3 regions of the Rhodococcus sp. MEB064 genome follow, and region 3 is predicted to be linked to each of the others. Evidence: riboswitches for the same ligand, from Rfam matches in the RefSeq annotation. Region 3 holds a riboswitch; each other region holds the start of a gene.
What was found. A riboswitch is a leader RNA that binds a small molecule or an ion and turns the genes downstream of it on or off. The one in region 3 is predicted to bind S-adenosylmethionine.
Positions count from the first base shown of each region.

Region 1: another riboswitch for S-adenosylmethionine. It lies ahead of RU01_RS09195 (aminotransferase class V-fold PLP-dependent enzyme); the one in region 3 lies ahead of RU01_RS03510 (bifunctional o-acetylhomoserine/o-acetylserine sulfhydrylase).
Region 2: another riboswitch for S-adenosylmethionine. It lies ahead of RU01_RS03060 (amino acid ABC transporter permease); the one in region 3 lies ahead of RU01_RS03510 (bifunctional o-acetylhomoserine/o-acetylserine sulfhydrylase).

Region 1 covers NZ_JXQS01000016.1:110,381-114,946, forward strand. The annotation lists gene RU01_RS09195 (aminotransferase class V-fold PLP-dependent enzyme) at 35-1,285, opposite strand; SAM riboswitch class IV at 1,342-1,458, opposite strand; gene RU01_RS09200 (Pls/PosA family non-ribosomal peptide synthetase) at 1,613-4,566, shown strand, end outside.
Region 2 covers NZ_JXQS01000006.1:73,508-78,073, reverse strand. The annotation lists gene RU01_RS03075 (GNAT family N-acetyltransferase) at 1-455, opposite strand, end outside; gene RU01_RS03070 (ABC transporter substrate-binding protein) at 494-1,462, opposite strand; gene RU01_RS03065 (amino acid ABC transporter ATP-binding protein) at 1,505-2,287, opposite strand; gene RU01_RS03060 (amino acid ABC transporter permease) at 2,284-3,243, opposite strand; SAM riboswitch class I at 3,413-3,510, opposite strand; gene RU01_RS22005 (diguanylate cyclase) at 3,816-4,566, shown strand, end outside.
Region 3 covers NZ_JXQS01000008.1:48,196-52,761, reverse strand. The annotation lists gene RU01_RS03520 (exodeoxyribonuclease III) at 1-127, opposite strand, end outside; gene RU01_RS03515 (MFS transporter) at 147-1,400, opposite strand; SAM riboswitch class IV at 1,596-1,720, shown strand; gene RU01_RS03510 (bifunctional o-acetylhomoserine/o-acetylserine sulfhydrylase) at 1,921-3,306, shown strand; gene metX (homoserine O-acetyltransferase MetX) at 3,303-4,454, shown strand.

The DNA of each region.
Region 1 (4,566 bases), on a different contig from region 3:
CGCCGATGCCACAACCCACCTCTCATCACGCTGCTCATGCTAACGAGCCCGTGGTGACGCGGCGCCGCAGTGAGAGGCACGTCACAGCGACCGCCTCGACGAGCCGGTCGACGTCTCCCTGCGTCGTACCCAGGCCGATGCTCGCGCGGACGGCGCCGCCGGAGACACCGAGACGATCCAGCAACGGATGCGCGCAGAACTTGCCGGCTCGCACCGCGATGCCGTGATCGTCGGCGAGCGCCGTGGCCAGAACGGATGGATCGACACCGGCCACTGCGAAGGAGACGATGCCGACGATGTCCTCCGAGTCGGACCAGACACGCAGAACCTGCACCCCGTCCACCGCGCTCAAGCCGCGGATCAGCGCCTCGGTGCACTCGTGATCGTGGTCGGCGACGGCGTCGAAACCGAGGCGCACGATCTCGTCGCACGCTGCGGCGAGCGCTACCGCTCCCAGCAGATTCGGCGTGCCGCCCTCGTGTCGCGCCGGCGACGGGGCCCACCGGATGTCGACGCTCTCGCGGCCGTCGTCGATTCCGACGTGCTGCGTCGCTCCCCCACCCGCCAGGTAGGGCTCGGCACGGTCGAGCCAATCACGGCGGCCCACAAGCACTCCGGCACCGAACGGTGCGTACAGCTTGTGGCCGCTGAAGGCGAGGTAGTCGATTCCGGTCGCGGTGAGGTCGACCGGACGGTGCGGAACCAACTGAGCACCGTCGACGAGAATCCGTGCGCCGAACGAATGCGCGAGCGACGCCAGTTCCGCCAGCGGGAGCACTTCTCCGGTCACGTTGGACGCGCCGGTGATCGCCAGCAGCGCAGCGGGTTTCGTTGCCAACTCGACTCGCAACCGGTCGAGGGTTTCGCGGACCGTGGTCGCGGACCGCACGACACGGCGATTGCGCCAGGGAAGAAGGTTCGCGTGGTGCTCGATGTCCAGCACCACCGTGTCACCGGGGACACAGCGCGCCAACAAGTTCAGGGCGTCGGTCGTGTTGCGGGTGAACACCACGACATCGTCGTCGTCCGCTCCGCAGAACGCGTGCACGGTGTTCCGAGCGGCCTCGTACTCCGCGGTGCAGACACGCGACTTGTATCCGGCACCTCGATGCACACTTGCGCAGTAGGGCAACACTTCTCGCACTCGATCGACGACGCTGTCCAGTGCGGGCGCGCTCGCCGCGTAATCGAAGTCCGCACAGCGGACGACACGTCCGTCGGTGCATGTGACCTCGTGCTCGCTGCCGTGGATCGACGCGATCGGGCGTTGCAGGGTGCTGGTCATGAGAAATCCCTCCGTCGAGGGATCGACGCACGGCGATAGCCGAGTAGGTGAGCGTCGATCCGCGCTTGCGGCGTTCCGTGCTCGGAACGCAGCCTGGTCGTCACCCGGAGCACCCCACCGCGGAGGAGGGTTGCCGACCAGCTAGCCGGGGCTTGATGCTGGTACTCGTGACCTGAAAGCAGAATGGCAAAGCGGAGCGAGAGTTGTCAACTCCTTCTCGTCGTGTCGGCCGTACAGCGGAGTTGTTCACCAACCCGCAAACTAGCCGTGCAATAACGTGTCGTCACGAATGTGAGAAGTGCTGTTCACCCCGAGAGGCCGCCCGACTTGTCCCTGCAGATCAGCATTCCCGAGGAGTACGTCCGCTCCCATCTGGCCGCGCCGGAGCGCACCCTCGTGGACATCCTGGAGGCCACCGCGCGTTCCTGGCCCGATGCGCCTGCACTCGACGACGGCACGACCACGGTCAGCTACGCCGAACTCATGGACAACATCGACGAGGGTGCGGGCTGGCTGTCTCGGCACGGCGTCTGCGCCGGGGACCGCGTCGGCGTGCGGATGCCGTCGGGTAGCTACTCCCTGTACGCGGCGATCCTGTCGGTGATCGCCGCCGGTGCCGCGTACGTGCCCGTCGATGTCGACGATCCGGACGAGCGCGCCGAGATGGTGTTCTCCGAGGCGGGCGTCACGGCCATCATCTCCGCCGGTGGAGTCACCAGCACCGGCGCGCCGAGTACCGGTCGCGACGTCGGTCGTCCCACTCCCGACGACGATGCGTGGGTCATCTTCACCTCGGGGTCGACGGGTAAGCCCAAGGGCGTCGCGGTGAGCAACCGCAATGCCGCTGCCTTCGTCGACGCCGAGGCACGGCTGTTCCTCCAGGATCGACCGATGGGTCCGGGTGACCGCGTCCTGGCCGGGCTCTCGGTGGCCTTCGATGCGTCGTGCGAAGAGATGTGGCTGGCGTGGCGTAGTGGCGCCTGCCTGGTGCCCGCGCCCCGCTCGCTCGTGCGCAGCGGCATGGACCTCGGCCCGTGGCTGGTCGCCCGCGACATCAGCGTCGTGTCGACGGTGCCCACGCTGGCCGCACTGTGGCCACGCGAGGCATTGGAGGACGTTCGACTGCTGATCTTCGGCGGTGAGGCCTGCCCACCCGATCTTGCTGAGCGCCTTGCTGTTCCGGGTCGTGAAGTGTGGAACACGTACGGCCCCACCGAGGCGACCGTCGTCGCGTGCGCCGCCCTGATGGACGGCGTCGGCCCGGTCCGCATCGGCCTGCCCCTCGACGGTTGGGATCTGGCGGTCGTCGGTCCCGACGATCGACCCGTGCAGATCGGCGATGTCGGCGAACTCGTGATCGGAGGTGTCGGGCTCGCCCGCTACCTCGATCCGGTGAAGGATGCCGAGAAGTATGCACCCATGGAGTCCCTCGGCTGGGAACGCGCCTACCGCAGTGGCGATCTCGTGCGCCTCGAGCTGGAGGGGCTGCTGTTCCAAGGCCGTGCCGACGACCAGGTGAAGGTCGGCGGACGACGCATCGAGTTGGGTGAGGTGGACAACGCGCTGCAGTCCCTGCCCGGCGTGAGCGGCGCGGCGGCAGCGGTACGCACCACCGGATCGGGCACGCCTGTCCTGGTCGGGTACCTCGTCAGCACGGACCCCGACTTCGACACCGTCCGCGCGCGAGAGCTTCTGGCAGAGCAACTTCCGGCCGCGATGGTTCCGCGACTGGCACTGGTGGACGAGCTGCCGACGCGGACGTCCGGCAAGGTGGACCGCGCCGCGCTCCCCTGGCCGCTACCCCGACGCGGAGGTCCCGTCGAGGACTCGGCTCTCGCCGGAACGGCCGGATGGGTGGCCGAGTTGTGGAGCGACGTGCTCGGCTCCGAGATCGGGTCACTGGACGCCGACTTCTTCGCAGCAGGTGGCGGCTCGCTGTCCGCGGCTCTGCTCGTGACTCGCCTGCGCGAGCGGTTCCCCGAGATCACCGTGGCCCAACTCTACGACCACCCGCGGCTGGGTTCGCTGGTGGCGCTGCTCGACTCACTGGTTCCGCCACCCGTGACGGAGAAGCGGATCGTGACGCCGACCCCGCGGTCGGCGCAACTCGCGCAGGTACTGGCCACCCTGCCGTTGACGACGCTGACCGGGCTGCAATGGGTCACCTGGCTCGGCGTCGTGGCCAACCTCGCGTCGGCTGTCTCCCCGCACGCGTGGTTGCCCACCCTGTCGTGGTGGTGGCTGGCACTCGGCTTCCTGCTGTTCGTCACCCCGGTCGGACGCATGGCTGTGTCCGTCGTCGGATCTCGCGCGCTCATGCGCGGCGTGACCGAGGGTTCGCACCCGCGCGGCGGGAGCGTCCACCTCAGGTTGTGGGCGGCCAATCGCCTCACCGACGCCAGCGGCGCATCGAACCTGTCCGGGGCACCGTGGATGGTCTACTACGCAAGGGCTCTCGGTGCGACGGTCGGGCGCGACGTCGACCTGCACACGTTGCCCCCGGTGACGGGCATGCTCACTCTCGGTGACGGGTGCGCGCTCGAACCGGAGGTCGACCTGTCGGGGTACTGGATCGACGGCGACGTCGTCCACATCGGCTCGATCGAGGTCGGAGCCGGCGCGACGGTCGGGGCGCGTTCGACACTTCTGCCCGGGGCGCGCATCGGCCGCAACGCCGAGATCACCGCCGGGTCCGCCGTCTCGGGCAAGGTCAAGGCCGGTCAGCAGTGGTCGGGATCCCCGGCCGCGAAGGTCGGCAAGGCCACCCATCCGTGGCCCGACGCGGCGCCCCCGCGCGGACGGGGATGGGTGCCGGTCTACGGACTGACCTCGCTGCTGCTGTCGGGACTGCCTCTGGTGTCGATCGCTGTGGGTCTGTTGCTCGTCGTCGTCGGGATTTCGGACGCCAGAACGGGACTCGGGGCCGTCGGTCTCGGATTCGCGCTCGTCGCTCCGGCGGCCCTGATCTCGCTGATCGTGTTCGCGGCGATCACTCTGGCATCGGTCCGGTTGCTGTCCATCGGACTCGTACCGGGGCACCACGCGGTCCGCAGCCGGATCGGGTGGCAGGTGTGGGCGACGGAACGCCTGATGGACTCCGCTCGGACGTTCCTGTTCCCGCTGTATGCGAGCCTGCTGACACCGGGATGGCTGCGACTGCTGGGTGCCGACATCGGCAAGGACGTCGAAGCGTCGACGGTGCTGATGGTTCCCAAGTTCACCACCGTCGGAGACGGCGCCTTCCTTGCCGACGACACGATGATCGCCAGCTACGAACTCGG
Region 2 (4,566 bases), on a different contig from region 3:
ATAGCTTTCTCGAAGGGGTGGATTCCGACGGACTCGGACGGCAAGCCCTGGTCGTAGAGCGGCCGATAGCCGGCGGCGAGATAGAGCGCGACCGCTTCCGGCTGATTCCATCCGGTGGTCAGGTAGATCCGTCGGTAGCCCCGGTCGCGTGCACTGCGTTCGAGTTCCGAGACCACCAGACGCCCGAACCCCTTACCGCGATAAGCCCTGGCCGTCCAGATACGTTTCAATTCCGCCGTGCGGCAATCGAATCGTCGGTACGCGCCGCCGGCGATCGGCACTCCACCCAGGACAGCGACGATCAACGCACCGTGCGGGGCCGCGAACTCGTTGCCCGGGTACGACTCGAGTTCCTCACGCAGTTCGTCCGGACTACGTCCGTACCGTGACGCGTACTCGCGCGCGAGGTCCTGCAGGAGTGGCGCGGCCAGGGGGTCGTCCTGCGTGATGCTCATGAACTGGATCCCGGAGTCGCCGACGCCGGCGTCGACGGTCACTGCCGCGGAAGTCCGGGCGGGTTGATCTCCGAGGACTGCACGGCTTCGCTCTGCAGACCCCAGCGATCGAGAACCTTCTGGTAGCTGCCGTCCTCGATCGCGTGGTCGATGGCGTCGTGCACGGCCTGGATGAGCCCGTTGTCCTTCTTCGTCAGCACAGCGATCTCACCCTGCAGTGCATCACCTGCACCGGACAGGGTGCCCACCACTTCCGTCTCTCCACCCGTCGCGGCGTGGTAGATCGCGGACGGGTTGGGACCGAGGTAGCCGTCGATACGCCCCGAACCCAAGGCGAGGTAGTAGTCCGATGTCTGCTGGTAGTAGGCGATCTCGGCAGGAGCGAGACCCTCCGCCACGTTCTGCGCGTTCCAGTCCACCAGGAGCTGCTCCTGGTTCGTTCCGGAACCGACACCGATCTTCTTGCCGGCGATGTCCTGCCGCTTCGACACCGTCCATCCGCTGTCCTTCTTCGCCTCGAACGCGATGTTGTCCAGTCGGTAGGTGGCGAAGTCGTACTTGTCCTTCCGCTCCTCGGTCACCGTCACGTTGGAGATGAACACGTCGTTCTCGCCCGAATCGACCTTGACGAAGTTCTGCGACCAGTCGGCGACCTCGATCTGCGGTGTGAGACCGAGGATGTCGGCGATCAGATACGAGAAGTCGACCTCGGAGCCGACGGTCGTGGTGTCGTCGGTGGCGTAGAAGCGCAGCGGCGGCGCCGTGCCGCTCGCGCCGGTGACGACGAGGGTGCCGCGGTCGCGGATGGCCTGCGGGACCTCGGCCGCGATCTCGTCGACCTTCTCCGCGCGGACTCGTCCCGACTGCTCGGGAGTCAGGTCGAAGACCTGACCTTCGGTCGTGACGACCTCGGACTCGGCGGTCGGCTCACTGCACGCCGTCGCGGTCAGGGTGACCGCGGCGACTGCGGCGGTGAGCAGGGCGACGGTTCTTCGTGGTGCGGACATGACTGTTCCTTGTGGGTGAGAAGTACACGGCGAGTGGGGGTGTCAGAGAACGTGTGCGAGGAACGCCTTGGTGCGTTCCTGTGTCGGTGAATCGAGGAGTTCCGCGGGAGTGCCCTGCTCGACGATCACGCCGCCGTCCATGAAGACCACCGTGTCGGCGATCTCCCGAGCGAACGCGACTTCGTGCGTGACGATGACGAGCGTCGCCCCGTCCCTCGCGAGGTCCCGGATGACTTCGAGAACCTCTCCCACCAGTTCGGGATCCAGCGCCGAGGTGGGCTCGTCGAACAGGATCACCTTCGGTCGCAGAGCCAGCGCCCGAGCGATGGCGACGCGTTGCTGTTGACCACCGGACAGGCGACGGGGGTAGTCGTGGGCCTTGGCTCCGACACCGACACGCTCGAGCAGCGCGAGTGCCTCGGTCTCGACCTCGGAACGCGGGCGCTTCTGCGCCGACACCGGCGCCTCGACGACGTTCTCCAGCACGGTCAGGTGCGGGAAGAGGTTGAAGTTCTGGAAGACGAACCCGATCCTCGATCGCTGTCGAAGAATTTCCCGGCCGCTGAGTTCGTGGAGCTTGGCGCCTCTGCGGCGATATCCGACCAGGTCACCGTCGACGCGAACCGTTCCTCGATCGACCTTCTCGAGGTGGTTGAGCACCCGCAGGAGTGTCGATTTCCCGGACCCGGACGGGCCGATGATCGCGGTGACCTCACCCGGACGAACGACGAGGTCCACGCCGTCGAGAACCTTCAGCGCACCGAAGGACTTGTGCACACCTCGCACCTCGACCGCATAGGTGGAGTCGTCGACGGAGTGCGTCATCGTGTTGCTCCTCTCGGGGCGAAGGTGATGTCGGAGAATCGCTTCCGAATCTGCTGCAGTGGCGTCAGCGGGACGGTGCGTACCGCACCCTTCGCGTAGTGGCGCTCCACGTAGAACTGCACGATCGACAGAACCGAGGTGAGGATGATGTACCAGACTGTCGCCACCATCAGCAGCGGAACGACTCGGCCGCTGCGGCCGTAGATGACCTGCACTTGATAGAACAGCTCGGCGATCGCCATGACCGACACGATGGACGTGCCTTTGAACAGGCTGATGACTTCGTTCGCCGCATTCGGCAGGATCCCCCGCATCGCCTGCGGGAGAACGATCGTGAAGAATTCACGCCGCTTCGGGATACCGAGCGCCGCAGCTGCTTCCAGCTGACCCTGGTCGACCGAGATGATGCCGGCACGGACGATCTCGGCGGAGTACGCCGCCTGGTGCAGAGCCAGACCGATGATGGCCGCCGTGGAGCCGCTGATCACGTTGTTGACGTCGAACCGGAAGAAGCTGGGACCGAACGGTATTCCGAGCGACAGCGTCTGATAGAGGTACGCGATGTTGAACCAGAACAGCAGCTGGACGATGAGCGGGATGGATCGGAAGGCCCAGATGTAGAACCAGGCGATCACCTGGAGAACCGGATTGGACGACAGTCGCGCCACAGCCAGCGCGATACCGATCGCGAAACCGATCAACGTTCCCCAGAACGTCAATTGGATGGTCAGCCAGAGTGCCGACATGACCGATGCGGCCGTGAAGTACTGGGCGAAGGTCCCCCAGTCCCATCCGGCGTTCGTGGCCAGCCCGTGCCCGAACTGGGCCACCACCACCAGCGTGGCGACGGCGATGATCCACCGCCAGGGATGCCAGGTCCGCGCGACGACGAGGTCCTCGTCACGGACGTCCTCCTCCGCGGCGGCCGCGGAGGGACGTGCGTCGAGTTGCGTCACCGGACGAACCGGGAAAAAGGGTCAGGGGTCGAGACGGCAGGGCACATCGGGAGGCCTTTCGAGGCGGGAGGTGAGGGGCGCGAGTCAGAAGCAGCGCGTACAGACGCAGGTGCTCACTCGGCACAGGTCGACGTGCAGGCGTCGCCGCAGATCGTGGTTCATCGGTGCTCCTCCATCGGTCCTGGCGGTAGCACCCACACCCTCGACAGGAGAGGGGGGTTGCTGCGACGTCGACGAGCCAGGTCTCTCGGTCGCTCCTGATGGTGAGCAGAAATCTAGACCTGGAACATCGAGACGTCAAATCGCGCAACAGATTTCGCGTCGATCTATTGGGATCACGGTGATTCTGACGCGTGACAATGCGGTCGCCGTCCTGTTCCGACGACGAGACCGGTGCCGGGTGCAGCGCCTGTTCGCGCTCGAACGCCCCGGTCAGGCCCGTGAATCGGTACCCTCATCGGAACAGTTGGACTTCCCGCCGGTGGGTCAGGAACCGAGGTACTCGTGTGAGACGACACAGCGATGTCAGTCGTCGCAGTCGGTTCACGTCAGCGTCTCGACACCTGCCCGCCGTGTCGACCTCGCGACGATTCCAGGATCGTCGATCACTGGCGATGGCCACCACCGTGACCATGTCCGCACTCCTGCTCGCAGCCGGATGGGGCATTCCCGGCTTGTTCCATCCCGGTCTCGTTCCCGTGGTGGCCACGGCGCTCGCCATCGTTCTTGCCGTCGTCGTGGTCGGCATCGTGGTCCGGACCGGACGATTGACCGAACGACAATTCGTGACCACGGGTGCGATGGCGGTGGTCGGCACCGCAGTGGCGGCGGTCGGTATCGCGGACCCGGCCGACACGTTGACAGTCAGTGCGCTGTTGACGATCGTGCCGGTGTTGGCGGCCTCGGCGTCGCCGCCGCGGACGGCTACCGCCTTCACCACCGTCGCGGCCGGCCTCGGGACCGCCCTGTGTCTGGACTCCGCGTCCAGCCCCGAAGCGGACGCCGTCGCCGCCGGAGCCTCGCTCACCATCGTCGTCGTGCCGGTTCTGCTGGTCTGGGGCCTGCGCATGTCGATGGCGGACGTGAGCCGCCGGTACGACGTGCTGGCGCGAACGGACGTCTTGACGGGGCTCCTCAACAGGCGAGGTGTTCTGCCGCTCCTCGACGGGATGCTCCGCACGGCGGTAGGCCTGGACGCGACGATCACCGCCTCGGTCATCGACATCGACAACTTCAAAGCCGTGAACGACACGCACGGACACACGTACGGCGACCGGACCTTGGAGTCGGTCGCCCGAACGATCGTGTCCGCGGTGCCTCGCG
Region 3 (4,566 bases):
CGTCGGTCGCGCGAGTTTCCTGCAGGCAGATCACGTCCGCGCCGGACGTCGCGAGCCAGTCGAGCATTCCCTTACGCACTGCGGCGCGGATGCCGTTGACGTTGACCGAGGTGATGGTGTGAGACACCGGAGAACCGTATCCGAGCTCAGACCACTACTGCCCGGGCGTCCGTCCGTCGCTGCATGGCGACGGAGGTGGCGAGGACGGCGATACCGGCTATCGCCAGGCCCGCACCGACCACGGCGGGGGCCGTGTATCCGAAGCCGGCGGCGATGACGGCACCGCCGAGAGCTGCGCCGAGAGCGTTCGCGAAGTTGAACGCGGCGTGGTTCAGCGAGGCTGCCAGCGTCTGCGCATCGGCGGCGACATCCATCAGACGCGTCTGCAGACCGGGCACGATCGCGGACCCGGAGGCTGCGATGAGGAAGACGACGATCAGCGCGGTGACCGGGTTGTGCGCCGCCGCGACGAACACGGCCAGGCTCACCGCGACCGAGGTCATGGCGAGGAACAGACCGGGAACCAGCATGCGGTCGGCGATCCATCCACCGAGGAAGTTGCCGGCCACCATGCCCAGTCCGTAGATCATCAGCGCAACGGGAACAGCTGCCTTGGACAGGCCGGACACGTCGGTCAACGTGGTCGCGATGTAGGTGTAGACGGCGAACATGCCGCCGAATCCGACCATGCCGACGAACAGTGTCATCCATACCTGGGTGCGGCGGAACGCTCCGAGCTCGGTTCTGGTGTCCGTGGTCGGCATCGAGTCGAGGCGAGGCAACCACACTGCGAGCGCGGTGACGGTGAGCGCTCCGATGACCGCGACGATGCCGAACGCGCTGCGCCACCCGAAGGCCTGACCGATCCACGTCGCGGCAGGAACACCCACCACGTTGGCGACGGACAGACCCATCATCACCATCGCCACCGATTTGGCGCGCTTGCCGGGATCGGCGAGGTGTGCCGCGACCAGCGCCGCGACGCCGAAGTACGCGCCGTGCGGCAACCCGGCGACGAATCGAGACGCCATCAGTTCGTGGAAGCTCGGCGCGAAGACGGTGCCGAGGTTGCCCAGCGTGAACGCCACCATCAAGGCCAGGAGAAGGATGCGGCGAGGAACCCGCGCCGCCAGTGCCGCGATCACGGGGGCGCCGACGACGACGCCGAGTGCGTAGGCGGAGATGAGGTGGCCCGCGCTGGGCTCGGACACCGACATCGAGGTCGCCATGTCGGGGAGCAGACCCATGGACACGAACTCGGTGGTGCCGATACCGAAGCCGCCGAGCGCCAGCGCCGACATCGCCACGCGTCGACGACGGACACGCTGCCGATCCGGCACGGCAGGTGCCGCGGCGGGTGCGGACGGGAGGACGTCGAAAGCGACGGAGGGGGGTGTCACAAGCTCTCTTTCGTGGTCGGCGGTGCGGTTCATGATCGATTCAGAAGGTAAGGACCCGTGAAACGAACAAGGCGCCCCGAAAGGCGCCTTCGCGTGTTCCAGTCTGAACCCCGGCCAGGTCATTCGCCAATCGAACGACCGTGAGTTCGGCCACCCTTCCGACTCCCGGGAACGACCCGCTACCATTCCTGCCAAGGTCATGAGCGCCAGCATCGAGCCCCGGCTTGCTGGCCGGCAACCCTCCAACCGCGGTGGGGTGCCCCGGGTGATGACCGGGTTACTCGGTCCGTGATCGTGCGGAGCGAGAGCAAGCGCGGGCCCGATCCCTCGGGCCCACCGACCGGCACCTCGGAGGTTTCCACCATGTGTTGTAGCTCGCGATAGGCCCCGATACTTCTTTCTCCACGAAGCTCGGCTCGCCTACTGCGCTCTGCACACGGTGACGGTGACTCGTGCGGCAGACGTGGTGCGTTCCGACGTGGATTCCCTGCACGCCACCTCCACGAGGAGCACGACAGACATGACCGACAACTACTCCGACCCGAACTCTCCCGCGCCCGAGGTCTCCGCGCCCGACGTCTCGGGATCCGATGTCGTCGACGCGGTGGGTGCGCCCGTCGAAGATCCGGCTCTGAACTGGAGTTTCGAGACCCGCCAGGTCCACGTCGGACAGGTTCCCGATGCGACGACCCACGCACGCGCCCTGCCGATCTACCAGACCACCTCGTACACGTTCGACAGCACCGATCACGCGGCAGCACTGTTCGGACTGGCCGAGCCCGGCAACATCTACACCCGCATCATGAACCCCACGCAGGACGTCGTGGAGCAGCGCATCGCCTCCCTCGAGGGCGGCGTCGCCGCACTGCTCGTCTCGTCCGGCCAGGCCGCCGAGACGCTGGCGATCCTGAACATCGCCGAGACCGGCGACCACGTCGTCTCCAGCCCGCGTCTGTACGGCGGCACGTACAACCTCTTCCACTACACGCTGCCGAAGCTGGGCATCACCGTCTCGTTCGTCGACGATCCCGACGACCTCGACCAGTGGGACAAGGCAGTCCGCCCGGAAACGAAGGCGTTCTACGGGGAGACCATCTCCAACCCGAAGAACGACATCTTCGACATCCGCGGCGTCTCCGATGTCGCTCACCGACACGGCATTCCGCTGATCGTCGACAACACGGTCGCGACCCCGTACCTGATCCAGCCGCTGAAGCACGGCGCGGACATTGTGGTGCACTCGGCCACCAAGTACCTCGGCGGCCACGGCACGGCCATCGCCGGCGTCATCGTGGACGGCGGCGGCTTCGACTGGACGCAGGGCCGCTTCACCAACTTCACCACCCCTGATCCCAGCTACCACGGTGTGGTGTTCGCCGATCTGGGTGCGCCCGCGTACGCCCTCAAGGCGCGTGTGCAGTTGCTCCGCGACATCGGCGCCGCGGTGTCCCCGTTCAACGCCTTCCTCATCGGGCAGGGCATCGAGACTCTGTCCCTGCGACTCGAGCGGCACGTGCAGAACGCGACCGCCGTGGCGACGTTCCTCGAGAACCGCGCGGAGGTCGTCAGTGTCAACTACGCCGGACTCCCGTCGTCGCCCTGGTACGACCGTGGCCGGGAACTGGCGCCGCGCGGCGCCGGAGCCATCGTGGCGTTCGAGCTCACCGGTGGGCTCGAGGCCGGAAAACGTTTCGTCGACGCCCTGGATCTACACAGCCATGTCGCTAATATCGGTGACGTGCGTTCCTTGGTCATCCACCCCGCGTCGACGACGCATTCGCAGTTGTCGCCCGAGGAGCAGGCGGCCTCCGGCGTGACGCCGGGGCTCGTTCGACTCGCCGTCGGTATCGAGGGAATCGACGACATCCTCGCCGATCTGGAGAAGGGTTTCCGGGCAGCATCTTGACACTCGATCTCCCCTCGCTCGCTCGTTCGTCGGCATTTCCGCCGGCGGACGGGCGGGTGGGCACCGTGCACATCGGCGACGTTCCCCTCGAGAGCGGTCGCGTGGTTCCCGACGCGACCGTCGTGGTGCAGCGGTGGGGAGAGGTGTCTCCGGCGCGGGACAACGTCGTGCTGGTCGAACACGCACTCACCGGCGACTCCCATGTCACCGGACCGGCCGGGCCGGACCACCCGTCACCCGGCTGGTGGTCGGGAATGGTCGGTCCCGGAGCGCCGCTGGACACCGACCGATGGTGCATCCTGGCCACCAACGTCCTGGGTGGCTGCCGCGGTACCACCGGACCGTCGTCGCTCGATCCCGACGGGGTCGCGTGGGGGTCACGCTTCCCGGAGATCTCGATCCGCGACCAGGTCACCGCCGAGCGCATGGTTGCCGACGCGCTGGGAATCGAGCGTTTCGCGTCGGTGGTCGGCGGATCCATGGGCGGAATGCGCACCCTGGAATGGCTCGCGTCCCATCCCGACAGGGTGGCCTCCGCACTGGTCATCGCTGTCGGCGCGCGGGCGTCCGCCGATCAGATCGGCACGCAGACGACACAGATCGCGGCCATCACCGGGGACCCGGACTGGCAGGGCGGCGACTATCACCACACGGGTCGAGCTCCGCTGTCCGGTCTCGCCGTGGCGCGGCGCATCGCGCATCTGACCTACCGCACGGAACACGAGCTGGACACACGCTTCGGCAATCGCTCGCAGGTGGGAGAGGACGCCCTCGACGGTGGTCGCTACGCCGTGCAGAGCTACCTCGAGCACCAGGCCGCGAAACTCGCCGGGCGATTCGATGCCGGGTCGTACGTACTGCTGACCGAGGCGATGAACCGCCACGACGTCGGACGTGGCCGCGGCGGACTGGAGACCGTCCTGCGGTCCGTCACCGTTCCGACTGTCGTCGGCGGGGTCGACTCGGACCGGCTCTACCCGCTCCGTCAGCAGCAGGGAATCGCCGACCTGATCCCGTCGTGCGACGGGCTCAGGATCATCTCCTCGCGGGACGGACACGACGGCTTCCTCACCGAGCCGGATGCCGTGGCCACCATGCTCATCGCCACCATGGAACTGGCCTCGGATGCTGTGGCTCCCACGCGCTGAAACAGGTGGAGGTTGGCACACCTCACAAAGAAACCTGTAGTACACAAGGACCGTCGAAATCAAGTTTCGGGTTTGTTAGTGTCGGAGCCGTGGGACATCCACGGTGGGCGGA